Regions from separate parts of the Peribacillus sp. V2I11 genome, predicted to be linked through region 1. Evidence: riboswitches for the same ligand, from Rfam matches in the RefSeq annotation. Region 1 holds a riboswitch; the other holds the start of a gene.
What was found. Region 1 has a riboswitch for S-adenosylmethionine ahead of metK (methionine adenosyltransferase). Riboswitches for the same ligand answer to the same signal wherever they lie in the genome.

Region 1 (12,061 bases):
CATTATCCAATAAAAAAGAACTTACACATTTGAACCAGTTTATGTACCCGGTTACTTTCTGGGCACCGGTCATCAAGTCGAACGAATTGCTTAAAAACGCAGGCTGATCTATTCAAACAAAGCTGCTCAAAATCACCAGCAGCACATTAGAAAACAAAAATAACAGAGACTCCCTTCATTAGGAAGTCTCTGTTGCTTTTTCACCAAGTGGATATCATTATCTTTCTTGAATCGCTTGTGCAATCCATATTTTATAATATTTACCAACTACATTAACATGCTTCATATGAATATTATCTCTCTCGTTGTTCGATACTCACTTGGTGAAAGCCCCACTACCTTTTTAAAAATTGTACTGAAATAGTTGGGCGTATTAAAACCTTGTTCAAAAGCAATTTTTTCTATCGTTTGATCGGTGTGCCGCAAGAGCCATACTGCCTTTTGGATACGCACAAATGTTAAATAGGAAACGAAGCCATGACCAGTTTCTTTTTTAAATATTCTACTAAAATATGTTGGACTAAAATTAACTTCATTTGCCGCTTGTTGAATCGTCAAGTTTTCCGCGAAGTGTTCAGTAATATAATCTATGCTCGTTTGTACAGATAGATTCGTTGGAATTTCATCGAAATAGCGTAGGGATAATCGATGTCTGGGCGGACTCCTCCGAGCCGTTCTTGCTTCTTGATAAGACTTTTTTAAACCTGATAACTCTCGATGGATAGAGCCCACACCTATATATAATTGAATGCCATATTGATGCTTCAAGTGATCTATCAGTTCAACGATTGTCTTTTCTCCTTCCTCCCAATAACACGGAGCAGAGATACCTTTAGGAATTTTCAGCGTAAACAATAAATGCTTCCTAAAGGGAAGAAAGTAGACATCATGTTCAATAGTGGCAAACGCTTTCATTAGCTTTCTTTGAATTACGCTCGAAGCCTGCCACCCCTCGTTCTCCTCCCTCTTTGGCGAAAGCACCAAACCTTGAATGAAGTACACCACATTCGGGATCATCCCTTTTATTAAAAAGGTTTTCATCTGCTCAAGAGCTACTTCTTCTCTAAGAATACTCTGTAAAAACAGTTCATCGATTGGATAATCTTCTTCCTGTTCAAATGTAACCATGTTCCTATTAGATGAACCCAGTACTTTTTTTATATTCCGATAAAATAAATGCTTACTAATAGGTTTGATGAATAACGATGGTAGCTGAAGTTCAATCGCAATAGGGGCCGTTTGTATCATCGAGGCGTCAATCAATGGAAACAAGAGTAAATTTGAATGCTTTTTGAGCAATCTTCTTACCTTTAACCAATCAAATGGCGTATTGATTTCCATTATTATAATCATTTCATCGTTACAGAATGTCTCTAAGTCATCTCGGAGAATTAGTTTTTCAAAAAAAGGATGCGCTAGCCAAGTTACAATTTTTTCTTTTTCCATCGAATCGTTCACTAATAATTTTACACAATACGCCATGTTCCCCCCTATTTTGACAGAAAATTCTATTTATTAACCATTATACTATTTCCCCCTGGATACTGAGCATAATTATGTAAAAATCAAACAAAATTTCGAAAGGTACCTCGTTTGATTTTCAAGTACAATAAAAAATAACGAAAGGAGTTGTAAGAAGATGGCTAGTGAGTTCAATGACGATTACGAATACGTGGCAGCAGAAAAAGTGGACATTAAAGATTTAGCTCCACTTGATGCCGAAACAAGCAGAGTCATGAAACAAGAATTTGGAACAGGTTTTAAACTAACGATTTGTTACTACATCTTTATCTTTTCCATTCCGATTTTAAATTGGTATATGCCTGAAATTTTCTTTTCTAAATTTTTTGGTGGCATGACGTATTCATGGTTTTTCACTAGTGTCATTGCGATGGCATTAGCTTTCATTATTGCCTATGTTCACACCTCACTTTATGAGAAGCGACTTAAAAAGTACGAGTATAAGAATGCTGGCCGTACTGAGAGGAGGAACATTAATTGATTAAAACTCTACTAGAGCCAAAAATGTTACTGACAATTATATTGATGGGAACAATTGTCTATATAACATATTTAGCAAAACGAAATTCAAACGCAAGTGATTTCTTTGTTGGAGGACGTAGCTTCGGTTGGTTTACGAACGGGTCAGCAATTGGTGGAGACTATTTAAGTGCAGCCACTTTCCTTGGAATCGCCGGCCTAACTTTCCAATTAGGATATGACGGAGCCTATTATGCGTTTTGTTTCTCCATCGGTTTAACTTTGCTTGCCATTTTCGTGGCTGGTCCACTACGCCGATTCGGTGCTTTTACAGTGGCCGACTTCCTCGCCTATCGCTTCCATAGTCAACGTGCCCGACTGACAGCTGTTGTTGTCGTCTTGGCAATTTCAGGATTTTATGCAGCACCTCAGTTACTTGGTGCAGCACAAATATTAAGTATGTTCTTTGGAACAAGTTATGAATTTGGAATTATTTTCACTTGTACCATTATGGTGTTCTATGTTGGAGTCGGTGGCATGAAAGGAACCACGGTGAACCAAGCCCTTGAACTATGGATCCGTCTTGCTGCATTTATCGCAATGACTATTGCTGCTGTTTATGCCGGATTTCATTACCATACCATTTTAGCGAATATAAATGATTTTACTGGTTCAATTATGAACACCGCTCAATACACAATTGATGGCAAAGATTTTGTTGTCGATGGTGATTCCTGGTCCGGAACAGGTAACTACTTCCCCACATTCTGGCAAACAATTTCGATGACGATCGGTCTTTCCCTTGGTACAATTGGTCTCCCTCATCTATTATTACGTTTCTATACAAACCCTAGTGCAAAAGCAGCTAGACGTTCTGCATTAATGGCGATCGGTATTGCCAGCGTATTCTTCTTATTCGCTGTTTATCTTGGAGTAGTTGGTCGCGCAATCTTCATCAAAGGTGAGGCTTCTTCACAAGTTATGAGTAACCTTATTACGGGTGGGAACAACATGGTTGTTCCATCTACAGCTCAAGCACTAGGTGGCGAATGGATGCTAGGTCTTGTTATCGCTGGTGCCTTTGCCGCCATTTTCTCAAATTTGTCAGGTCTGTTCATCGCAAGCTCTGGAGCACTTGCTCATGATGTATATGCCACGTTTTTCAAGAAAGACATTACTCAAAAGCAACGTGTTATTGCTGGTAAAGTAGCTATTCTCATTCTTGGTATGTTATACGGGGCACTTGGATTACTTGTTAAAGAGGCTTCAATTGGTCATCTTGTTGCCCTTGCATTCACTGTTGCCGCAAGTACATTCACCCCCATTTTCATCTTGGGAATATGGTGGCGAGGCATGACAGAAAAAGGGGCAATTGCCGGACTTCTTCTTGGACTTGCTTCATCGATGTATATGATTTTCTTTAAAGACACACTACCTAACTTCCTACAATTCAATGTTCCAGGGCTAATTACCGTTCCGATTGGCTTCCTTGCCGTATATATCGTTTCTAAATTAGACGGTAAGGTTCCTAGTGATGTCAATAAGTTTATGCAAAAAGTTCACGCAAAGGAGTCTGAGGTTGCTTAAATAAAGGTACACTAACTTACAATGAAAAAAATCCCTGAATTATGAAACAGGGGTTTGTCTCCGGCCCATTTAACCAAAAAAAGCTGCTGAACCTAAATTCAGCAGCTTTCTGGTCAAACGACATACCCTAATATCTTTAAACGGTTTTCAACAAAACTCAACGCATATTGGAATACATCATCACGTTCTGGTTCGTTGAAGATTTCATGATAAAGCTTCGGCCATTCCTTATATTGCTTTTCACTGGCCAAGTTATAATTAAACCACTCACGAACCGCCTTCTTATTCACGATTCGGTCATCTCCGCCCTGCATGACCAAAAGCGGCACATCCTGAAATTCGGGAATCTCTTCAAAAGCATCCTTCATCGACTGCGCAAGCTCGCGATACCAGCGAATCGAAACCTTTGTGATATATAATGTATCGTTTCTATCGGATTCACGAATTTCCGCACTTCTCGTCGCCATTTCAGGTGTCAATCCGGAATCTACCCTGAACTTAGGCATCACGATGTTCAAACCATGCGAGATGGTTGTCAGGAACTTCCGCGGCTTCGTCACGAGGCCCAAGCATGGAGAAGAAAGTATCACCCCTGCAATGTCCCATTCCTCTTCCTGAAGAAGGCGTATCGAAATCAAACCACCCATGCTGTGTCCAAGTAAAAAGACCGGCAACGAATATTCGTAAGCCTCTTCTATCCAGCTTTTCACTTCGTCCAAATACTCATCAAAGGAATCGATATGTCCCCGGTAGGCGCGAGTTGTCATACCCTGCCCAGGAAGGTCGCCCATGACGACATGGTATCCAGCTGAAAGCCACATTTGTGTTACCCACTTATAACGTCCGTGATGTTCCATTGCCCCATGAATGATGACAATGACGCCCTTTGCGTCTCCTTCTGTCTCCCATTTCCACATTCGAAATCCCCCTTTCACTTTTCACTTGTTGTGTACGATCCATGATAGTTAAAATAATATATATGAATTATAACCATATTCGTGATTTTCGACAAAAAAGAAATCTAACAAGTTGTACATTGCTATTATAAATAGCCAAGTGTATTTGCATACGGTATATTAAAATAATACATAAAAACATTCACTTCGGAAAGGAAATGATTGAAAATGATTATTTATCCGTATAAAGGCAAAGAACCTGAAATTGCTGAAAGCGCTTATATTGCTGAAAATGCTGTCGTGACTGGCGATGTCAAAATTGGCGACGAAACATCAATTTGGTTCAATTCCGTCATTCGCGGTGATGTATCCCCAACCATCATCGGGAAAAAAGTCAGTATACAGGATAACAGCATCCTGCACCAAAGCCCAAATAATCCATTGATCATCGAGGATGAAGTAACCATTGGCCATCAGGTCATTTTACATAGCTGTAAAGTCCGTAAAGGAGCTTTGATCGGCATGGGATCGATTGTACTTGATGAAGCCGAAATCGGCGAAGGGGCCTTCATCGGTGCCGGCAGTCTCGTTCCCCAAGGTAAAGTCATTCCGCCGAACATGTTGGCATTCGGACGCCCAGCTAAAGTCATTCGCGAAATCAACGAAGAAGATCGCCAGGATATGGAACGCATCGTACGTGAATACGCCGAAAAAGGACAATACTATAAAACGGTGGAACGAATTAAGTAACTCACGAGTAATTGACTGAAAGTTACGGGTATTGTACTCAAATTCACGAGTAATTGCTACAAACTCACGAGTAAACTGCTCTAACTCTCGAGTATTGCACCAACTTACGAATAATTGCTACAAACTCACGAGTATTGCACCAACTCACGAGTTAACTACTCAAACTTACGAGTAATTGACCCAAACAAACTTGTAAACGACCCTAATTCACGAGTATTGCACCTAATTTGAATTTCTTTGGGATTTCTTGAATTATTCCCGCTGATGGTAAAATTAATCCATAAAAAAGGTGCCCCGCTAATAGCGGGACACCTTTTTTATATGGATTACGCTTGTGCTTTTAATGTTTCTGCTTTGTCCGTGCGTTCCCATGGAAGATCGACATCTGTACGGCCAAAGTGTCCGTAGGCAGCTGTTTGTTTGTAGATTGGGCGACGAAGGTCAAGCATTTTGATGATACCAGCTGGACGAAGGTCGAAGTTAGCGCGAACTAGGTCAACAAGGATTTCTTCGCTAACTGTACCAGTTCCGAACGTATCAATAGCGATCGATACAGGCTCTGCCACACCAATTGCGTATGCCAGTTGAACTTCCGCTTTGTCGGCAAGGCCGGCTGCCACGATGTTTTTCGCAACGTAACGAGCAGCGTATGCAGCAGAACGGTCAACTTTAGTAGCATCCTTACCAGAGAATGCACCGCCGCCGTGACGAGCGTATCCGCCGTAAGTATCAACGATGATTTTACGTCCAGTAAGACCAGCATCCCCTTGAGGTCCGCCAATTACGAAACGGCCAGTCGGGTTGATGAAGTACTTAGTTTCAGCATCGATCAATTCAGCTGGAACGACTGCTTTGATCACATGTTCTTTTAGATCGGCTTGAATTTGTTCAAGCGTAATTTCTGCATCGTGCTGTGTAGAGATAACGATCGTATCTACACGTACAGGAAGGTTATTCTCATCATACTCCACAGTTACCTGTGTTTTACCATCAGGGCGTAAGTAAGCAAGAGTTTCATCTTTACGAACTTGAGCCAAGCGGAATGAAAGTTTATGCGCCAATGAAATCGGAAGCGGCATAAGCTCTTCTGTTTCATTACAAGCAAATCCGAACATAAGACCTTGGTCCCCTGCACCGATTGCATCGATTTCTTCCTCTGACATGTTTCCTTCACGAGCTTCCAATGCTTTATCGACGCCAGCTGCGATATCGGCAGACTGCTCATCAATGGAACTCAACACGGCACAAGTTTCAGCATCGAAACCGTATTTCGCACGTGTGTAGCCAATTCCTTTAATCGTATCACGAACGATACGCGGAATATCCACGTAAGCGGACGTTGTAATTTCACCGGCAACAAGTACAAGACCTGTTGTTACACTAGTTTCACACGCTACACGTGCATTTGCATCCTTAGCAAGGATAGCATCTAAAATGGAATCTGAAATCTGATCACAAATTTTGTCCGGATGGCCCTCTGTAACAGATTCAGAAGTAAATAGACGTTTCTTTGACATCATATTTCCTCCTTGGAAGTTAGTATGTTGTAGGCATAAGCCTGTTTTTTACGGAACTCGTTTCCCTCATTAGTTTCAACTATAGACACAGAATTACTTATAAAAACACAAAAACCTTCCCTGGCAAATGAGGAAAGGTTTAAAATTCTGTCTTCTATCCTTTCACTCTTATCGTTCAAGGGTTTTTTACCTTGCTCAGGTTAGCACCATCACCACTATTCCTTGAAGACCTTCGCTTTATTTTCGGCGATCGATCTTGGAGTCAAGTTCAATATGGCAGGTTGCTGGGTTTCAAAGGGCCTGTCCCTCCACCAACTCGGGATAAGAGAATCCGTACAATTTAAGATATTATCTTATCTAGCTGGAATTTGTCAATGCTTTTCTAAAAAGAACATTTCCACCCAGAATGGCGGTTATTTAAAAAAACATGTTGATACAACGTCCTAGAAGGGTTTACAATGCAAAATACGAAAAGAAATGTTGTAAATTGCCATTAATAATAAAGTATTGAGCATACTAAAAGGAATGAAATCCTGACTTCCCCAATGGACATATATTGCTTACTTACTTCCTATTAAAATAAATTTTTCTTCATGAAAGTATATGCGATAATCCTGAATCGGTTCCTCCCGGATTAAAATGATTAACGCGACCAGCTGAAAATAATCACAAATTAAAAGAAATAGTATAGACTAATTAAATGAATGTGTTATACTAATTGTAATCTAAAAACTTAAACAAAGGAAGGTACCTCATATATGAATTCTGTAGATGTTTCTAATGAGTTACACCAATTATTAACAGGAAATAATGTGCAAACTCAACTTTCAGTTCCTCAATTGGTCGAAAAAGTATTAAGCAGAAATGAAGGCGTTTTAACATCAACCGGCGCGGTAAAAGCTGAAACTGGCAAATATACTGGTCGTTCACCTAAAGATAAATATATCGTGGAAGAAGCATCAGTTAAAGATAAAATTGATTGGGGTTCAGTAAACCAGCCAATTTCCGAAGATGTGTTCAATAAACTATATAATAAAGTAGTTGACTACCTAAAAGCAAAAGAAGAGATTTTTGTTTTTAAAGGTTTCGCTGGTGCAGACGAATCATCACGTCTTCCAATCCGTGTTGTTAATGAATATGCTTGGCATAACCTTTTCGCCCATACTTTGTTCATCCGTCCAAACGAAGAGGAACTAAGAGGTCACGAAGCAGAATTCACAATCCTTTCTGCACCTAACTTTAAAGCAGACCCAGAAGTGGACGGAACTACATCCGAAACTTTCATCATCGTTTCATTTGAACGCCGTACCATCCTGATCGGCGGAACGGAATATGCAGGAGAAATGAAAAAATCGATCTTCTCGATCATGAACTACTTACTTCCAGAGGCTGGAATCCTTCCAATGCATTGCTCTGCTAACGTAGGACGTGAAGGGGACGTCGCTTTATTCTTCGGACTGTCCGGTACAGGCAAAACAACTTTATCAGCAGACACTAGTCGTAAACTGATTGGCGATGACGAGCACGGCTGGTCTTCTAACGGTGTATTCAACATCGAAGGCGGCTGCTATGCGAAAACGATTAATCTTTCACGTGAAAAAGAACCACAAATTTTCGATGCGATCCGTTTCGGTGCCGTACTGGAAAATGTTGTTGTTGATCCGGATACACGCGAAGCGAACTATGATGACAGTTCATTGACTGAAAACACTCGTGCTGCATACCAAATGCAAGCGATCGATAACATCGTGAACCCAAGTATTGCAGGACACCCAAATACAATCATTTTCTTAACAGCTGATGCTTCAGGCGTTCTGCCTCCAATCAGCAAGCTTTCGAAAGAACAGGCAATGTTCCATTTCCTAAGTGGATACACTAGTAAATTGGCTGGTACTGAAAGAGGCGTAACTTCACCGGAAGCTACCTTCTCCACTTGCTTCGGTTCACCTTTCTTACCGCTTCCCGCTCAACGCTATGCTGAGATGCTTGGTGATAAAATTGACGAGCACAATGCAAAGGTATACCTTGTCAACACTGGATGGACTGGAGGAGCATACGGAACTGGAAGCCGTATGAAACTTGCTTACACTCGTGCGATGGTACAAGCGGCACTTGAAGGTGAATTAGCGAACATCGAAACGATCAAAGATGAAATCTTTGGTTTGGATATTCCTCTTCATGTTCCTGGAGTTCCTGACGAAGTGCTTCAACCTATTAAGACTTGGGCAGATCCTGCCGCTTATAAACAAGCAGCAACAGCCCTTGCCGCTCAATTCCGTGCAAACTTCAAGAAATTCGGCAGTGTTCCAAGTGAAATCGAAGAACTTGGCGGACCGACAGCTCAATAAATTATACACAAAAGGACCAAGCTCTTGCTTGGTCCTTTCAGTTTATCGACAAGAAATGTCTCTTCCCGAAACATGATTTTAAACCAAGACCAGGTTATCCTTCATGGTTTTTTTACTGTAATCCTTATGGATTGAAGATAATGCGACACTCCTGCCGAATAACTGGCTAGCCAAGACTCCGCTAGATGCTTACGGCGAGGAGGCTTGGCAGACAGTCGGCGGAAAGGGAGCGGATTTCCGAAACGAACTGGAATGTTTTCACAGACCGAAAGGACCAAGCTCTTGCTTGGTCCTTTCTTCATTGTTTTTCTGCCCTCCGTCCCTCCTCTCCTGCCAGATCATGATATTCAAAAAGGGCACTGTCATAGTCAGCGCCCCCTTAATCCTATTCCATTATCGATGTTTGTCCAATTTTTTAGATGATCGCTTTATTCCTGGCTTTTTTCATGCCCATCGTTTTGTATTGATATATATTGCCCAGGTTGGCCACCGGGACATCGGTTTTAGTTGCATCAATGCAATTGCGTGTATCCAAAATCAATTTATTGCTCATGAGATTCGATAGCTTATCATAATCCATCTGTTTAAATTCATCATGGTCAGTCAGGACAAGTATCAAGTCCGCATCATTTACAGCGTCTTCAACTGATACGACTGGCATCTTTCCAGATTGGACATGCGGGTCATGCAAGGCTACATCCATGTTTTCCATCCCCATCAAGATATTGACGACATCAATGGCGGGACTTTCACGAATATCATCTACATTTCCTTTGTATGCAAGACCGAAAACAGCTACTTTTGGCTTCCGGATCCCCTCTAGCATCATCCTTACGCAGTTAACGATATAATAAGGCATCGATACGTTGGTATCACGGGCCAATTTAATGATTTTCGCATACTCTGGTGCCTTTGCAACGACGAAATACGGATCGACCGCTAAACAATGGCCGCCAACTCCTGGTCCTGGTTGGTGTATATTGACTCGAGGGTGTTTGTTTGCCATTGATATGACATCCAAAACATTGATGTCCAGCTCGAAACAGACTTTCGTCAGCTCATTCGCAAGGGCGATATTGACATCCCTGAAGGTGTTTTCCATCAGTTTCGACATTTCAGCCGTTTTCGCATTCGTCTGAATGATCTCCCCTTGAACGAAGGTTTTGTAAACAAGACTTCCTTTATACGAGCATGTTTCCGTTATGCCCCCGACGATACGGTTATTATGAACCAACTCTTCAAGAATCCTTCCAGGTAAAACACGTTCCGGACAATGAACGAGGAAAATGTCTTTGCCGATGGTAAGGCCCGTCCTCTCGATCATCGGTCTAATATGATCATCCATGCTTCTTGGCGCAATCGTCGATTCGATAATGATGACATTCCCTTTTTTGATAAAAGGAAGAATGTTGGAGGTTGCATCCGTGACATGAGTTAAATCACAGGATTGATGCATGTCCTTTTTATTTGGAGTAGGCACCGCGATAATGAAAACATCCGCATGTTCCGGGCTTAATGCAGCTCGGAACTTATTGGCAGAAATCACTTCTTCTAATACCTCATCCAATCCAGGTTCTTCGATATGGAGCCTGCCGCTATTCAAATTGGAAATAATCTCAGGATGGATATCCACGCCGACAACATCGACACCGTGTTTCGCAAACATTAAAGATGTTGGAAGTCCTATATAACCAAGTCCGATTGTACAAAGTTTCATATAAACCACTCCTATCTATTTTTCTGCTACACTTATATTTGTTAGGCTGTTTGATAGATTTCGATAAAGATTTCCTTCTCTTGTTTCCAATTGTATTTTTGCCGCGCCTTCAGGCAGTTATTGCTCATTTCCGCCCTTTTTTCAGGATGTTTCAATAAGTAATTGACCCCTTCGGCAATTGATTTTGGATCATGTGAATCGACACACACACCTATTTTTTCCGTATCGACAACCTTTTGAATTTCAGGAAAGCTGCAGGCAACTACAGGCACACCGCTCATCATGTATTCAAACAATTTATTTGAAGATGCGGAGTAGTGATTAAAGCAGACATTATTCAATATCTGAAAACCTAAATACGCATTTTTTGTATAATGGAGCAGCTCGTCGACCGGAACCTTCGGCAGGAACTTCACACGATGCTCCAGATTCATGTCGCTTACTTTTTTCATTAATTCATCCTTGATCCTTCCATCTCCGATAAAAACTACCGTCCCGCCCTCGATCATCGGTACAGCATCAACCAATTGCTCTAACCCTCTTCCCATTTGAACACCGCCTTGGTATAACAATATCGGTTCATTCTCCGGCAAATCGAGCAGCTCATGCAAATTCACGGCCGTACTTTCCTCAGGATTGGTTGGAATCGGATAGTTATGGACCACCTTGGGATACAGACCATATAAGTCTTCGTTATACTTAGCTCTCGTATGGTTTTCGGCAATCATTTCATCGACGAACATTAATAGGAATTTCTCCATCATCCCGTAAATTCGGCTATTATATCCCGTTCTGCTCGTTTGTACCTCATGCGAGTCATAAATCAGCTTTTTTCTTCTCAACCATTTACTGCTGATCGCTCCCTGCATGAGCGTATTCAAGTCATTCGAATGATAAAAATCATATTTCCTTTTCCGGCCATGATAGATCATTTGACCAAAAATGTAACTCCTTGTTAATAGTGTCGGCAGCTTCGTTTTAGTGATGATAAGGGTACCCATCGCAAGGAGTGCAAGGGAACCGAACAGTATTCCCGATCCCACCCAACCGTTGATCAAGTTCAAGTTCCACAATGTATTCCAGACCAATAAGGCCAATAGAACGATTTCAAACTTCTTTTTCTTCAATTTACCTACGACCCTGAGAATCCTATGAAGCGCCTCCCAGCGGTTATTCACCCTAGTGACAGAGAAACCATTTTGGTACCTCTCCTTTTTGGGCAAATCCTTGATCTTCCAGTTATGAATGGCAATTAAATCGACTTCA
Region 2 (12,061 bases), 400 kb from region 1:
TTCCCACTAGAAGAGCCATCATTTAATGTGGACGAGTTAATTTCAGCTTTAGAGAGAAAGAATGTCGAAGTTCATAAATTCAACGGAAAACACGGATTCAGTGACCCTTATAACTCAAACCATCATATAGAATCAGCTCAAGAAGCCTTTAGCAACATGATGAAATTTTTTAAGGAACATTAATGGAGGTTCCACATTCAGCCTAATGCCGTTTTGCACTGATCCATTGTATCGAGCCCGCATCACTATGGGGATGACAGTCATTTTGAACCTTTTTATATTCCATTTCCAATTCTTTTAAGGTTAACTTCATTAGCTGTTCCACACTCTTATTTACAGTATGGATCATAAGTTTATAGATTAATTCCTTCCGCTTTTCTTCCACGCCCTTCTTCATTTCACCCTCTCCTTTTATTCTGACATTATATGAAATGATGTATCCTCAGACAGGGGGAATGATCGTCGGATTCCTTCTCTTCGGTTTTAGTTATTTTAATATATTCATTCTCTAAATCGGTTAAGGTCAATTCAAAAAGATGGATGTCATTCTTTTTATAAACTCCCTTGTTAATCAACTTGTTGATTAGGAAGTTTCTTTTTTTCTCAATCGCTTTACGTAATAATATCCCCATGATAAATCCCCCTTTATAGGATGTATTGAAAGAAAATCTTTCGACTTGCCCATTCACAAAAAAACCGGAGACACCTCTTTACATGAAAGAAAAGTCTCCGGTTTTCCGGTCAATTAACCTATAAATCCTATTTAATTACTTGGTATTATTATTTTAATAATACTAACTCTGTGATCCGCAGTCAACAATTTTTTTATTGCTTCGCTTCATGAAAAGCCGTTTTCACTTTATCCAACAGGTCTTTATCCGAAATCAATTTATACCCTGTAAGTGCAAGGGCTTTTGCTCCGGTCAGGATGGCTTTGTCTCCAGCAGGAGATTTGGCACATTCTCGGAATTCATTCGTATGGGCAATCAGCTCATCATGTCCAATTTTTATATAAGGATGTGCTGTCGGCACTACATGGCTTACATTACCTGCATCCGTCGAGCCAAAGCCACTCTCTTTTCGAGGAGCCACCGCTTCCCCTAATTGAGCCAGTTCTTCTTTTAACAGTTCATCCAGGACTGGATTAATGACAAAATCGAGTACTTCATTTTGGAAACGTTCAACTTTAACCGTACTTCCTGTGGCAAGTGCTGCCCCTTCGGCAACAGCACGTATTTTATTGGATACTTCTTGGCAAAGTTTCCATGTTGTTGCTCTAATGTAAAACCTGGCAGAAGCATATTCAGGAATGATGTTAGGAGCTTCCCCGCCATTGGTGATGATTCCGTGAATTTTGACCTCGGCTGGGAGCTGCTGGCGCAAAGCATTAATGCCATTGAACAGCTGAATCACCGCGTCAAGTGCATTCACGCCTTCTTCAGGTGCAGCTGCTGCATGCGCTGACTTCCCGTAGAAATGAAAATCAAGGGGGTCGACAGCCAAAAATGGACTTGTGACACGCGTTTGCCCGGCAGGATGGATAAGGATGGCCGCATCCACCGCATCAAATAGACCGTGCTTCACAAAGCTGCCTTTTGCGCTTCCATTCGGCCCGCCTTCTTCAGCCGGTGTTCCGAAAACGATCACCTCTCCGCCCGTTTCCTCCAGCACTTGAGCCAGGGAAATGCCTGCTGCAACACTCGTTGTGCCGATGATATTATGGCCGCAAGCATGACCTAAACCCGGCAATGCATCATACTCGGCTAAAAAGGCAATGGTGGGCCCTTTCTTTGAAGAGGTTTTTTTGGCGATGAATCCTGTTTCATGCCCTGCTATATTGCGGGTCACTTCAAATCCTTCATTTTGAAGTATTCCGGTTAATGTATCCGAAGCGAAGAACTCTTGATTCCCAATTTCGGGTTTGGCATGAATGGCTTGACTTGTTTCAATATATAATTCGGAATGAAGGTCGATATGATCTTCAATGATCTGCTTATGCTGCTTCAGCACTAATTCTCTCGCCATACTCTGATCTCCCCTTTTTCTTGAATCGATCTATTTGTTCTCACCTTTACTTTTCATTAGCTGGCTTTGTCCATGCATCCTGGTAATTCACTAATTCATCTACGGAAACATATGCAGGAATGGTGTTTCCTTTAAACGTTTTTTCAATGAATGCCTCCACTTTTTTCGATTGATAAAGCTCCACTAATTTTTGCAGCTCAGGACGATCGGCATTTCCCTTTTTAACTGCAATGATATTAATATATGGTTTCGCGGTTTTGCTTTCATGGAATAATGCATCTTTCAAAGTAAGGCCTGCTTCGACGGCAAAGTTATTATTAATGGCTGAAGCATCGGCATCGTCCAATAGACGCGGGGTATTGCCGGCAGCAACAGGTTGGATTTTCAAGTTTTTCGGATTTTCCTTAATGATTTCCAATGATCCCGATCCATTGAATTCCTCTTTCAATGTAATCAATCCAGCTTCTTGAAGAAGGAGTAATGCACGGCCAAAGTTTGTTGCTTCATTCGGAACGGCTATCGTGGCACCATCTGGAAGATCCTTCAGATCTTTGTGTTTTTTCGAATAAAGGCCCATAGGTGCAATGACAGTCGACCCGATGGCCTCTAATTTCAGATTTTGATCTTGAACGAATTCATCGAAGTAAGCGACCGTTTGGAATGAATTGGCATCAATTTCCCCTTCACTTAAGGCAAGGTTCGGTTGGATATAATCATTGAAAGTGACCAGTTCAATATTCAGTCCCTCTTCTTTCGCCAAATCGACAATGTATTCCCATGTTCTCGTATCCCCGCTGCTGACACCGACTTTCACTGTTTTCACATCATCCGAACCGCCTGATGCACCCTCTTCCTTCCCGCATGCTGCAGCCACGATGGCCAATGCCAATACCATGATCGTTAATAAGATTTTCTTCATTTCTCCTACCTCCTGTTATTTTTATCTTCTTCTGATTTTTCTTGAAACGAAATTCCCGGTGGATTGCAATAATTGAACGATGATCACGAGTGCCGCCACTGTGACGACCATCGTCATCGTATCGAACCTTTGATAACCGTAAGCCAAAGCCAGATCTCCGACCCCGCCTGCACCGACGGCACCTGCCATGGCCGTAGATCCAACAAGCCCGATTGTCGCTGTTGTAAATGTAAGGATCAACGAACTAAGTCCCTCGGGAATCAAAAAGCGATAAATGATTTGCCATGTCGTCGCCCCCATCGCCTGTGCTGCCTCGATGATGCCTTTGTCCACTTCCAACAGGGAGTTCTCCACAAGCCGGGCAATATAAGGAGCCGCGTAAAAGATTAGCGGAACAATGGCCGCATTCGTTCCGATCGCACTGCCGACAATCATTCTGGTAAACGGAATAAGTGCTACAAGCAAGATGATGAAAGGAACCGACCGTAATATATTGATGACGGGGTTCAATACATTGAAGATCCATTTATTCTCCAGGATGTGACCCTTTCTTGTAATGACAAGCAGGATGCCGAGCGGAAGCCCAATCAATCCGGAAAATACCAATGAGATGGCTACCATATAAAGTGTGTCACCGAAAGCTGTCGACAGCTGATCTGCCGTTATTTCCATTCCCCAAAGCGTATTACCCATTTATCTGCACCTCCTGGACGAGAATCCCCTCATCTTTAATATATTGATAAGCCTTGTCCACCTCATTTTTGTTCCCGGTCACTTCAATGATCAAATTCCCGAAAGGCGTTTCCTGGATTTCAGAAATATTGGCTGATAAAACACTTAAATGAACATCATATTTCTTCGAGATCGTTGAAAGTAAAGGAGTACCCGAAGTAGTCCCAATAAAATTAATTTTCCAAATAATCGGAATGTGGGACCCTATGCCTTTTAAGAAACTTTGTGGAATCTCATCATGTATGACCGTTCTCACGAAGTTTTTTGCAATATCCGTTTGCGGTTTGGCAAAAACTTCGAAAACCGAACCTTGTTCAACGACGCATCCGCCCTCCATGACCGCTACCTTATTGCAAATTTCCCTGATGACAGACATCTCATGAGTGATTAGCAGAATGGTAATATTGTATTCTTTATTAATTTTCTTTAAGAGCTGCAGAACTGCACTCGTTGTTTGTGGATCCAATGCAGATGTAGCTTCATCACACAATAAGATTGATGGATTGGTAGCCAATGCTCTTGCAATGCCGATCCGCTGCTTTTGACCGCCGGATAATTGTTCCGGATAACTCTTTGCTTTGCTTGATAAGCCAACGAACTCCAACAGCTCGGCTACCCGCTTTTTGATTTCTTTAGCCGGAGTTCCCGATAAAATCAGCGGCATGGCGATATTATCAAAAACGGTCTTTGAATTCAGCAAATTGAAATGCTGAAAGATCATCCCGATTTTTTTCTTTTCTGCCCGTAATTCCTTCGGGTTCAATTTGGTTAAATCCTTGCCCCCAACAATCACCTGTCCATCTGAAGGATGTTCAAGCAAATTGACCAACCTGATCAACGTACTCTTCCCGGCCCCGCTGTAACCGACTACACCGAATATATCCCCCTTTTCCACTGTCAAATTAATGCCCTTCAAAGCCTCAACAGTCTGTTTCTTTGTTTGATAAACCTTTTTAACATTTTGAAACTCAATCATCCAATCTCCCCCCATGCTGTTTATTTGTACGAATTCATTATCCAGAGAGAAGAGCTTTGCAAAGTTTCATAATGATAGGGTTAAATTCTGCGAAATTTACGAGTAACTGCGTGAAACTCACGAGTAACTACGCCAAACTCACGAGTAAATCTGCGAAACTCACGAGTAACTGCTCAAAGCTCACGAGTTTATGATCACAATTACGAGTACTGCTCGAATTTCACGAGCAATTGCGCGAAACTCATGAGTAACTGCACCCATTCTCCAAATAACCATATACATTTTGAATAAACAAAAGAGGCCTCTTCCGTCATCAGACAGAAGAGGCCTCTTTTAGACATAAAAAAGAGTAAACTCTTAAATTAATTATCTAAGGAAAGCTCCTTCTTATCTTTCAAACTTTCGTCCGTTGGAATTAGCACAGTATTTTTACAAAGTAAAAACCCGCTGCCGAGGTATCATAGGGCCAAGTCCCTCCACATCTCTTGATAAGAATTAACGTTATATTTAATTATGTCCTTCACTATATATTCAATTTTCTCTAAAGTCAACCATATATTTCATTGTTCTAAATATTTTCACAGTATAGTGAATTGACACTTTTTTAATTATATTAATATAATTTATACTTCTATTTCATAATGATTTGCTCATTCTCCATACAGGGTATTTTTCATTTTCTTCGCTTATCTTCAACATGCCTGAACTCGTATATAAACGAATCGCCCTTTGATTATCCGGAGAAACCCTTAAATGATATTCGGATACATTGAATTGCCTGAAAAAGTTTTCTGCGTAGCGAACCAATTCCTTGCCAAGGCCTTTACTCCGGAATTCGGGAATAAGATAAAATAGATTCACATAGCCGATTTCAGTTCCTTCATACTCCCGAATTTGAAGTTCCATTTGTCCAATCGGTTCTTGGTCCTTTTCAATGATCACTTGTCCATCCGGAAATTTGCGGACCCTTTCTTTCATTCTTTGCAGATATGTATTTTCATCTCCAAAACCATCTTCAGATCCAAAACTTACAACAAAAGAATCTTTCCTGAATTTAATGATAATATCTTTATCTTTGTCCGTATCAATGGTCCGAAAGATCAGCTTCATCCACCCCTATCATTTTAGTGAAATAGTTTTCAAATAGGTAAAACTCATTTCACTTACGATCTTTTATGATATTTCACTATCAGGGCTTAAAGAGGCCCTTTCGTTTTTGTGCCTTGATGAAAAAACATTTGCCATCTTCCATTCGTACATTTCCAGATTGAACTCCTTAGGGTATGTTCCACTTTATCTTCATCAAAAATCCGGTACGTGGTTAACACGGTATCATCAGACAATTGATGCATATCAAATTGACTTAGTGTCATTTTAACCGCTGCGGCCCCCTCTTGCCCCAAAAAATCGCTTTTAGACCATATGTTACCCGAACTGCCGAACTCGAAGAAATCATCTTTCAATAATGATGAAAGCTCTTTTGGAGATGTACGGACTTCAGATTTTAACAATTTCTCCTCCAGTTGATGCAAATGCTCCTTTAACACTGAAGATTCACTTTCCATTCATCTTGTCCTCCTTTTACCATTAACGGAAACAACCTTTCAGCACCTGTAATACCTCAATTGATGAACTTATGCAATTCATTAATCTCTATGTTAGTATGTCTTTTGAATGATTTTGGAAAACCTAAATTATAGCTATCATCTATTATTTCCTTAAATATTTCCAAATCATTTTTTTCAATAATATATCTAATTCCATAATGAGATTGGGCATATAACTCTTTATGTTTTCTTCTTTGCTTTGCCCAATCTTCCCTGCTCTTCAACAATTCAAAATTAATTACTTCAGATAATGGGTCCGTAGCCTCAACTCCATCCATGGTAACTGCAACGTACTCGGCTAATCCTTCATCAAACCATTTCGGAACGTCTTTAATTTTATTTTCCTTAAGATATTTAGCCAAAAAATAATGTGTATACTCGTGGCGTAAATCTTTTCTAAAGAACCATTCATCTGCTTCTCTATTAAGGGAATCGGGTTATTCCAAGGCTATTAAATTATAATTATTATCAAAAAAAGCTCCGATATTTTCTAATTCACCATACTTTTGTAATTCCTCTAATTGCTCAAATATCACTATATTTAACCCGACATTTGGATCTATCTTCCCAAAAATATTAGATAACTCTTTATTAAGATTCGTTATCTCATTAATGATTAGATTATTCAATTCATTATTTTTCGAATTGAAAATTTTCAACTCATCAAAAGACTGGTGTACTTCACTTTTTAACAGTGCTTCCGTTCTATTTTTTTTTGATAATATATGATAAATACTTACCAAAATAATGGATCTAGGTCAATATTTGGGATAATAGTTTTTTTAAGGATACTTTATTACCCCTTAATATAAACAATTTCACATAGTATATCGGTTTATTGTAAAGGGTCTTTAGTAAACCTTTTTACATTGTTCCCAACCTTATTACTGTATTAAAAGAAGAAATTCTACAAATGAGGAATATGCTAAGAAAGCAGATACCTACTGTGATAAGTGACAAGTTATTTAAAGTAACCCCACTTCTTAATATCAATCTATTCCTTGTATCCCCTCCTTTTATATTTGCGTTTTCTGTTGAATTGGTAAATAACCTAATAATCCTTTGAACCCAAAACCCTTTTATTCCGTCCTACAACCGATTAATTCGTCCTCCACCCCATTCCCGGCCCTTCATTGAATCCATAAAAAAAAGCAGCTGCAAATGGCAGCTCCTTCTTCTGTGCATACGTTTGTTTTCCCATCATGGTTATCGTGATAGGGTACCTTGCAGACGATTCGTTTCGGCGATTACTTTTTCTTCATCGATCGTTAAGCAGCGGCCATCTTTCACGACCATTTTGCCATCAATGTATACATCACATACATCATTTCCGCGTGCTGCATAAAGCAGGTGCGAATAGGCTTCACTCAGCGGCTGCAGATGTTCTTTGTCATATGGGTAAATGGTGATGAAATCTGCTTTTTTACCAGCTTCCAGTGACCCTGTATGGCCCATGCCAATGGCTTCGGCGCCCATTCTAGTGGCCATGGCGAGTGCTGTTTGTGCCGGGAATTTAGTGGCATCCTTATACATTCCTTTTTGCAGTAATGCAGCGGTCCTCATTTCTTCAAACATATCGAAGTTGTTATTGGAGGCGACGCCATCTGTTGCTACTCCCACTTTAATGCCTGCATCAAGAAGGCTGACGACATCGGCAATTCCAGATCCGAGCTTCAGGTTACTGATTGGATTATGGGCAACGCGAACATCGTGCTGTTTTAGTATCGCCCGCTCTTCATCGTTGAGAACCACACCATGTGCCATCACGGTAGGCTGATCGAACAGTCCTAGACGGCGAAGGTGCTCGACAGGACGGGATCCGTAAACTTTTTCGATGTCGAGGATTTCAAAGTCCGTTTCCGATACGTGAATGTGCACCATCAAATCATTCTCTTTTGCAATCCGTGCACTTTCCATAATCGCTTCAGGTGTACAGGCATATGGGCTATGTGGTGCAACCATGGTAGTCATGCGGCCATCGGCAAACGTTTTATAGTTTTTTGAAAATTGCTCAGCCCCCATGAGGTTCGCTTTTTGGTCTTTTTCGGTACCCAAGCTGAAGATCGTGTAGGAAAAGGCTCCGCGCATTCCTGTTTCGCCTATCGTCTCCATGACAGCACCTGCATCTATTCCATTAGGATTAAACATATCCGAAAATGTCGTGGTTCCTGATTTCATCATTTCCATAATGCCAAGCTGAGAGCTTACAGAGGCGATTTCCGTTGTAAACTGGCTTTCAATCGGCCATATTTTCGTTTCAAGCCATGGCTTCAGCAGCATATCGTCCCCGATACCGCGTAAAAGGGTCATTACAATATGCGAATGGGCATTCACAAGACCTGGCATAATCCATTTCCCGCCAAGGTTGACCACTTGATCTGCATCTGCCAATTGTTGTTCATCATGCTGGCCGATGTAAGATATGGTATGATCTTGTACAATCATCATGCCGTTTTCAAAGATTCGATTTTCCTTATCCATAGTAAAAAATGTAGCATTCACATATATTGTTTTCATAAGTATTCCTCCAAAGTCGTATCATGTATCAACATGTTCTATTCCGCATTCTAAACTAGCACCTTACAGGTAATCAAGTAATTCCATATTATCAGGGGCCATTTCCATTTACCTTAGGAACCTATTGGAAGAGCTCCAAGATGAATGCTTCATCCGTTCAATCAGCAAACCACATAGTGGATGCATTGCAAAATCAGTTGTTTAAAAAAAGCTTCCCTCTATTGCTCTCATTGGTTTCGGTTACAATAATGGCTTCTTGCACATCTTGAAGGCTGTAGTAGGAATCCGGCATCATGAACTTCAACCTTTCATCATTAATGAACCCCATCAATAGGTGAAACGTTTCATGCCAAGTTTGAACGGAAGCCTGCTGATTCCAATGCCGAAGATGAAACATGTCAACATTCACTTTTGTCCTTTGTGAAATTTTCGCCCAATTAACAGACTGTCCTGATAAAAGGCCAATCGTTAATAAGGTGCCATTAGGCCGAACGCAATAAGCTAGCTCTGAACCATCGATGCCGCCCACTGAATCTATGGCCGCTTTCGCCCCGCGCCCATTCGTCCATTCCATCACTGTATCACACAATGATGATCGGGACGTATCGATCACATATGACGCACCAAGTTTAAGCAGTTTTTCCGTATACTTATTGTTTCTCGTTACAGCAATCAGCTTAAATCCAAGAATCTTGGATAACTGGGTAAAGATACGGCCAATGGAAGATCCGCAAGCATTTACGAGTAATACATCATCCGGTTTCAATGCTAATACTTCTGTACAGATTAACCATGCGGTTATCGGATTTATATATAATTGCGCTGCTATATAATCCTCGATCGAATCGGGAATGACGATGGCCAGTTCCGCAGATGTTTTAACATATTCCTGCCAGGTCCCTTCACCGCGCAAAGGCAGAACACGCTTGCCTATCAGCTCTTTCGAAACCGATGGACCCACCTCTTCCACAATGCCGACCCCTTCATAACCAGGTATGGAAGGCAAGGGAATTCGGTGGGAATATGCACCGCGAATGGGCAGCAAGTCAGACGGATTAATGGGACGTGTGGTCATCCGAACGAGGACCTCCCCCTCGGAAGGTTTTTGAATACATTTATTTTCAACGTTTAAAACCTTTTGCGGATTCCCAAACTCATAGAATTTAACACATTTGGCTTCCAAGATAATAAGTCTCCTTTATTGTATAAGTCTATCTATTTTATCATTTAACTGTGGATTTATTTTATGATGATTGTGGTTCTCCACGTTTTAATCCCTCAAAATTTGTCATTAAGAATCTTTCCGAGCATATAGTTTATAAAACTTTTGTTTATTCAAGTACAAGGGGTGAAGAGATTGAATAACGTAGGAAAAAATGATTTTGTATCTGGGTTTGTACCACATCATAATCATGGATCTGTTGATTATACTTCCATAGCGGACGACCATGTCCATCAATGTTTGGATGTAACATCCCCCCCAATTCCATCACAAGAGGGAGGACATATTCATTATACTGAAGGATATGTGTTATTTGAGGATGGACATTCCCATTATTATAAGGCATATTCAGGACCACCCATTCCGGTTGGAAATGGAATGCACGTTCATTATTATGATTTTTACACAACGGAAGATGATGGGCATAGACATAGAATTAAAGGGGTCGATCAACCTGCTCCAGGAAATAAATAAGAACAAAAAAGCATCAGGGGGATGGGAAATCCCCCTGATGTTTTCTTGCCTCCGATAGACTCTAGATGCATCTCTACCTTTATTAGAAATAGTTTTTCTAATGATCTTGAGATAAACCAATTGGAATGCAAAGAGGCGTTTGATCAACAGGATTTTCAATAATACAGCATTCCAGCCTGAAGACGTCCTTGATCATCTCTTTTGTAAAGACCGTTTCAGGCGGTCCCTCTTTATAGATCTTTCCCTTAACGATGCTAATCAGATGATCGGCATACTGTGCCGCTTGATTCAAATCATGCAGAACCATGACAATCGTGCGCCCATAAGTTACGTTTAAATCGCGCAGTAATTCCAATATTTCAATTTGGTGTGCTAAGTCTAGATAGGTTGTAGGTTCATCTAACAGTAAAAGATCTGTTTCTTGCACCAAAGCCATCGAAATCCATGCCCTTTGCCTTTGTCCTCCGGATAATGCATCCAATGTCCGATCAGCAAATTCCGTCATTTTTGTTGCTGATAATGCACGGTCGACAATAGCATGATCTTCTGGGGTTTGTCTGGAAAATAAGCCTTTGTGCGGATGCCTGCCATAATAGCATAGTTCTTTAACGGTTATATCTTCAGGAGCTTCCGGAGCTTGGGGTAAGATAGCCAATTTCTTTGCCACTTCCTTGGAAGATTGATGATGAATAGCTTTTCCATCTAAATAGATCGTGCCTTGCTGAGGTATTAATAATCTAGCTAGAGAACGTAGAATGGTAGATTTGCCACAACCATTGGAACCAATGATTATACTGATCTTACCTTCAGGAATTTCTAAATCGATATTATCAATGATTTGAGTTGAGCCATAAGAGAGAGAAAGATGCTCTGCTGATAATGTTGTCATGATCGCCAGCCTTCCTTATGTTATTTTTCGTTCACGACGTAATAGGTATAAAAAATATGGCACTCCAATCACCGCAGTGATAATTCCGGCGGGTATTTCTATTGGAGGGAATAATCCTCTTCCCAGGCTATCGGCAACGAGTAGAAAGATAGAACCAAAAAGAGCAGAAGCAGGAAGTAAAACCTTGAATTTTGACCCTACCACTCTCCGGGCAATATGTGGGGCAATTAAACCAATAAACCCGATGGAACCAACCGCTGCTACACAGACTCCGATTAAAATGACAGAAACACCCAGTAAAATATAACGCAGTAATTTTGATCTTTCACCGAGACCTGTGGCTATTTCGTCTCCAAGGCTCAGTACATCCATTTTAGAAGTTAATGCAATCAATACCGGGACAAGAACAAGACATGGAAGCAAAATGAATACTTGATCCCATCCTCTTCCCCATAGACTGCCTGTCAACCAGAGCAGTGTCGTATTTACATCATCCGGGAACTTGACCATGAAATACTCTATCCCCGCTTGACATATTGCCCCTAAAGCAATTCCCACCAAAGCTATTGTATTTGGTTGAGCTCCTTTTTTATAAACGAATATCATCAAAATTGCCGCCATGACCGCCGCTCCGATAAAAGCTGAAAGGGGCAGTATGATAATGGGCGATTGCGGAAATAAAACAATGACGATAACAGCT

Region 2: another riboswitch for S-adenosylmethionine. It lies ahead of QFZ73_RS16415 (methionine ABC transporter ATP-binding protein); the one in region 1 lies ahead of metK (methionine adenosyltransferase).

The regions. Positions count from the first base shown of each region.
Region 1 covers NZ_JAUSYW010000001.1:2,954,500-2,966,560, reverse strand. The annotation lists gene QFZ73_RS14485 (hypothetical protein) at 1-107, shown strand, start outside; gene QFZ73_RS14480 (helix-turn-helix domain-containing protein) at 283-1,446, opposite strand; gene QFZ73_RS14475 (hypothetical protein) at 1,640-2,002, shown strand; gene QFZ73_RS14470 (sodium/solute symporter) at 1,999-3,567, shown strand; gene QFZ73_RS14465 (alpha/beta hydrolase) at 3,681-4,484, opposite strand; gene QFZ73_RS14460 (gamma carbonic anhydrase) at 4,695-5,213, shown strand; gene metK (methionine adenosyltransferase) at 5,540-6,733, opposite strand; SAM riboswitch class I at 6,896-7,058, opposite strand; gene pckA (phosphoenolpyruvate carboxykinase (ATP)) at 7,489-9,078, shown strand; gene QFZ73_RS14445 (nucleotide sugar dehydrogenase) at 9,494-10,795, opposite strand; gene QFZ73_RS14440 (glycosyltransferase) at 10,837-12,061, opposite strand, start outside.
Region 2 covers NZ_JAUSYW010000001.1:3,358,112-3,370,172, reverse strand. The annotation lists gene QFZ73_RS16445 (dienelactone hydrolase family protein) at 1-183, shown strand, start outside; gene QFZ73_RS16440 (Fur-regulated basic protein FbpA) at 203-397, opposite strand; gene QFZ73_RS16435 (Fur-regulated basic protein FbpA) at 423-632, opposite strand; gene QFZ73_RS16430 (M20 family metallopeptidase) at 826-2,025, opposite strand; gene QFZ73_RS16425 (MetQ/NlpA family ABC transporter substrate-binding protein) at 2,072-2,944, opposite strand; gene QFZ73_RS16420 (methionine ABC transporter permease) at 2,966-3,616, opposite strand; gene QFZ73_RS16415 (methionine ABC transporter ATP-binding protein) at 3,630-4,652, opposite strand; SAM riboswitch class I at 5,037-5,147, opposite strand; gene QFZ73_RS16410 (GNAT family N-acetyltransferase) at 5,289-5,762, opposite strand; gene QFZ73_RS16405 (nuclear transport factor 2 family protein) at 5,849-6,217, opposite strand; partial or broken gene QFZ73_RS16400 (hypothetical protein) at 6,274-6,639, opposite strand; gene QFZ73_RS16395 (hypothetical protein) at 6,697-7,002, opposite strand; gene QFZ73_RS16390 (amidohydrolase family protein) at 7,466-8,776, opposite strand; gene QFZ73_RS16385 (zinc-dependent alcohol dehydrogenase family protein) at 8,970-9,959, opposite strand; gene QFZ73_RS16380 (YmaF family protein) at 10,134-10,472, shown strand; gene QFZ73_RS16375 (ABC transporter ATP-binding protein) at 10,570-11,361, opposite strand; gene QFZ73_RS16370 (FecCD family ABC transporter permease) at 11,377-12,061, opposite strand, start outside.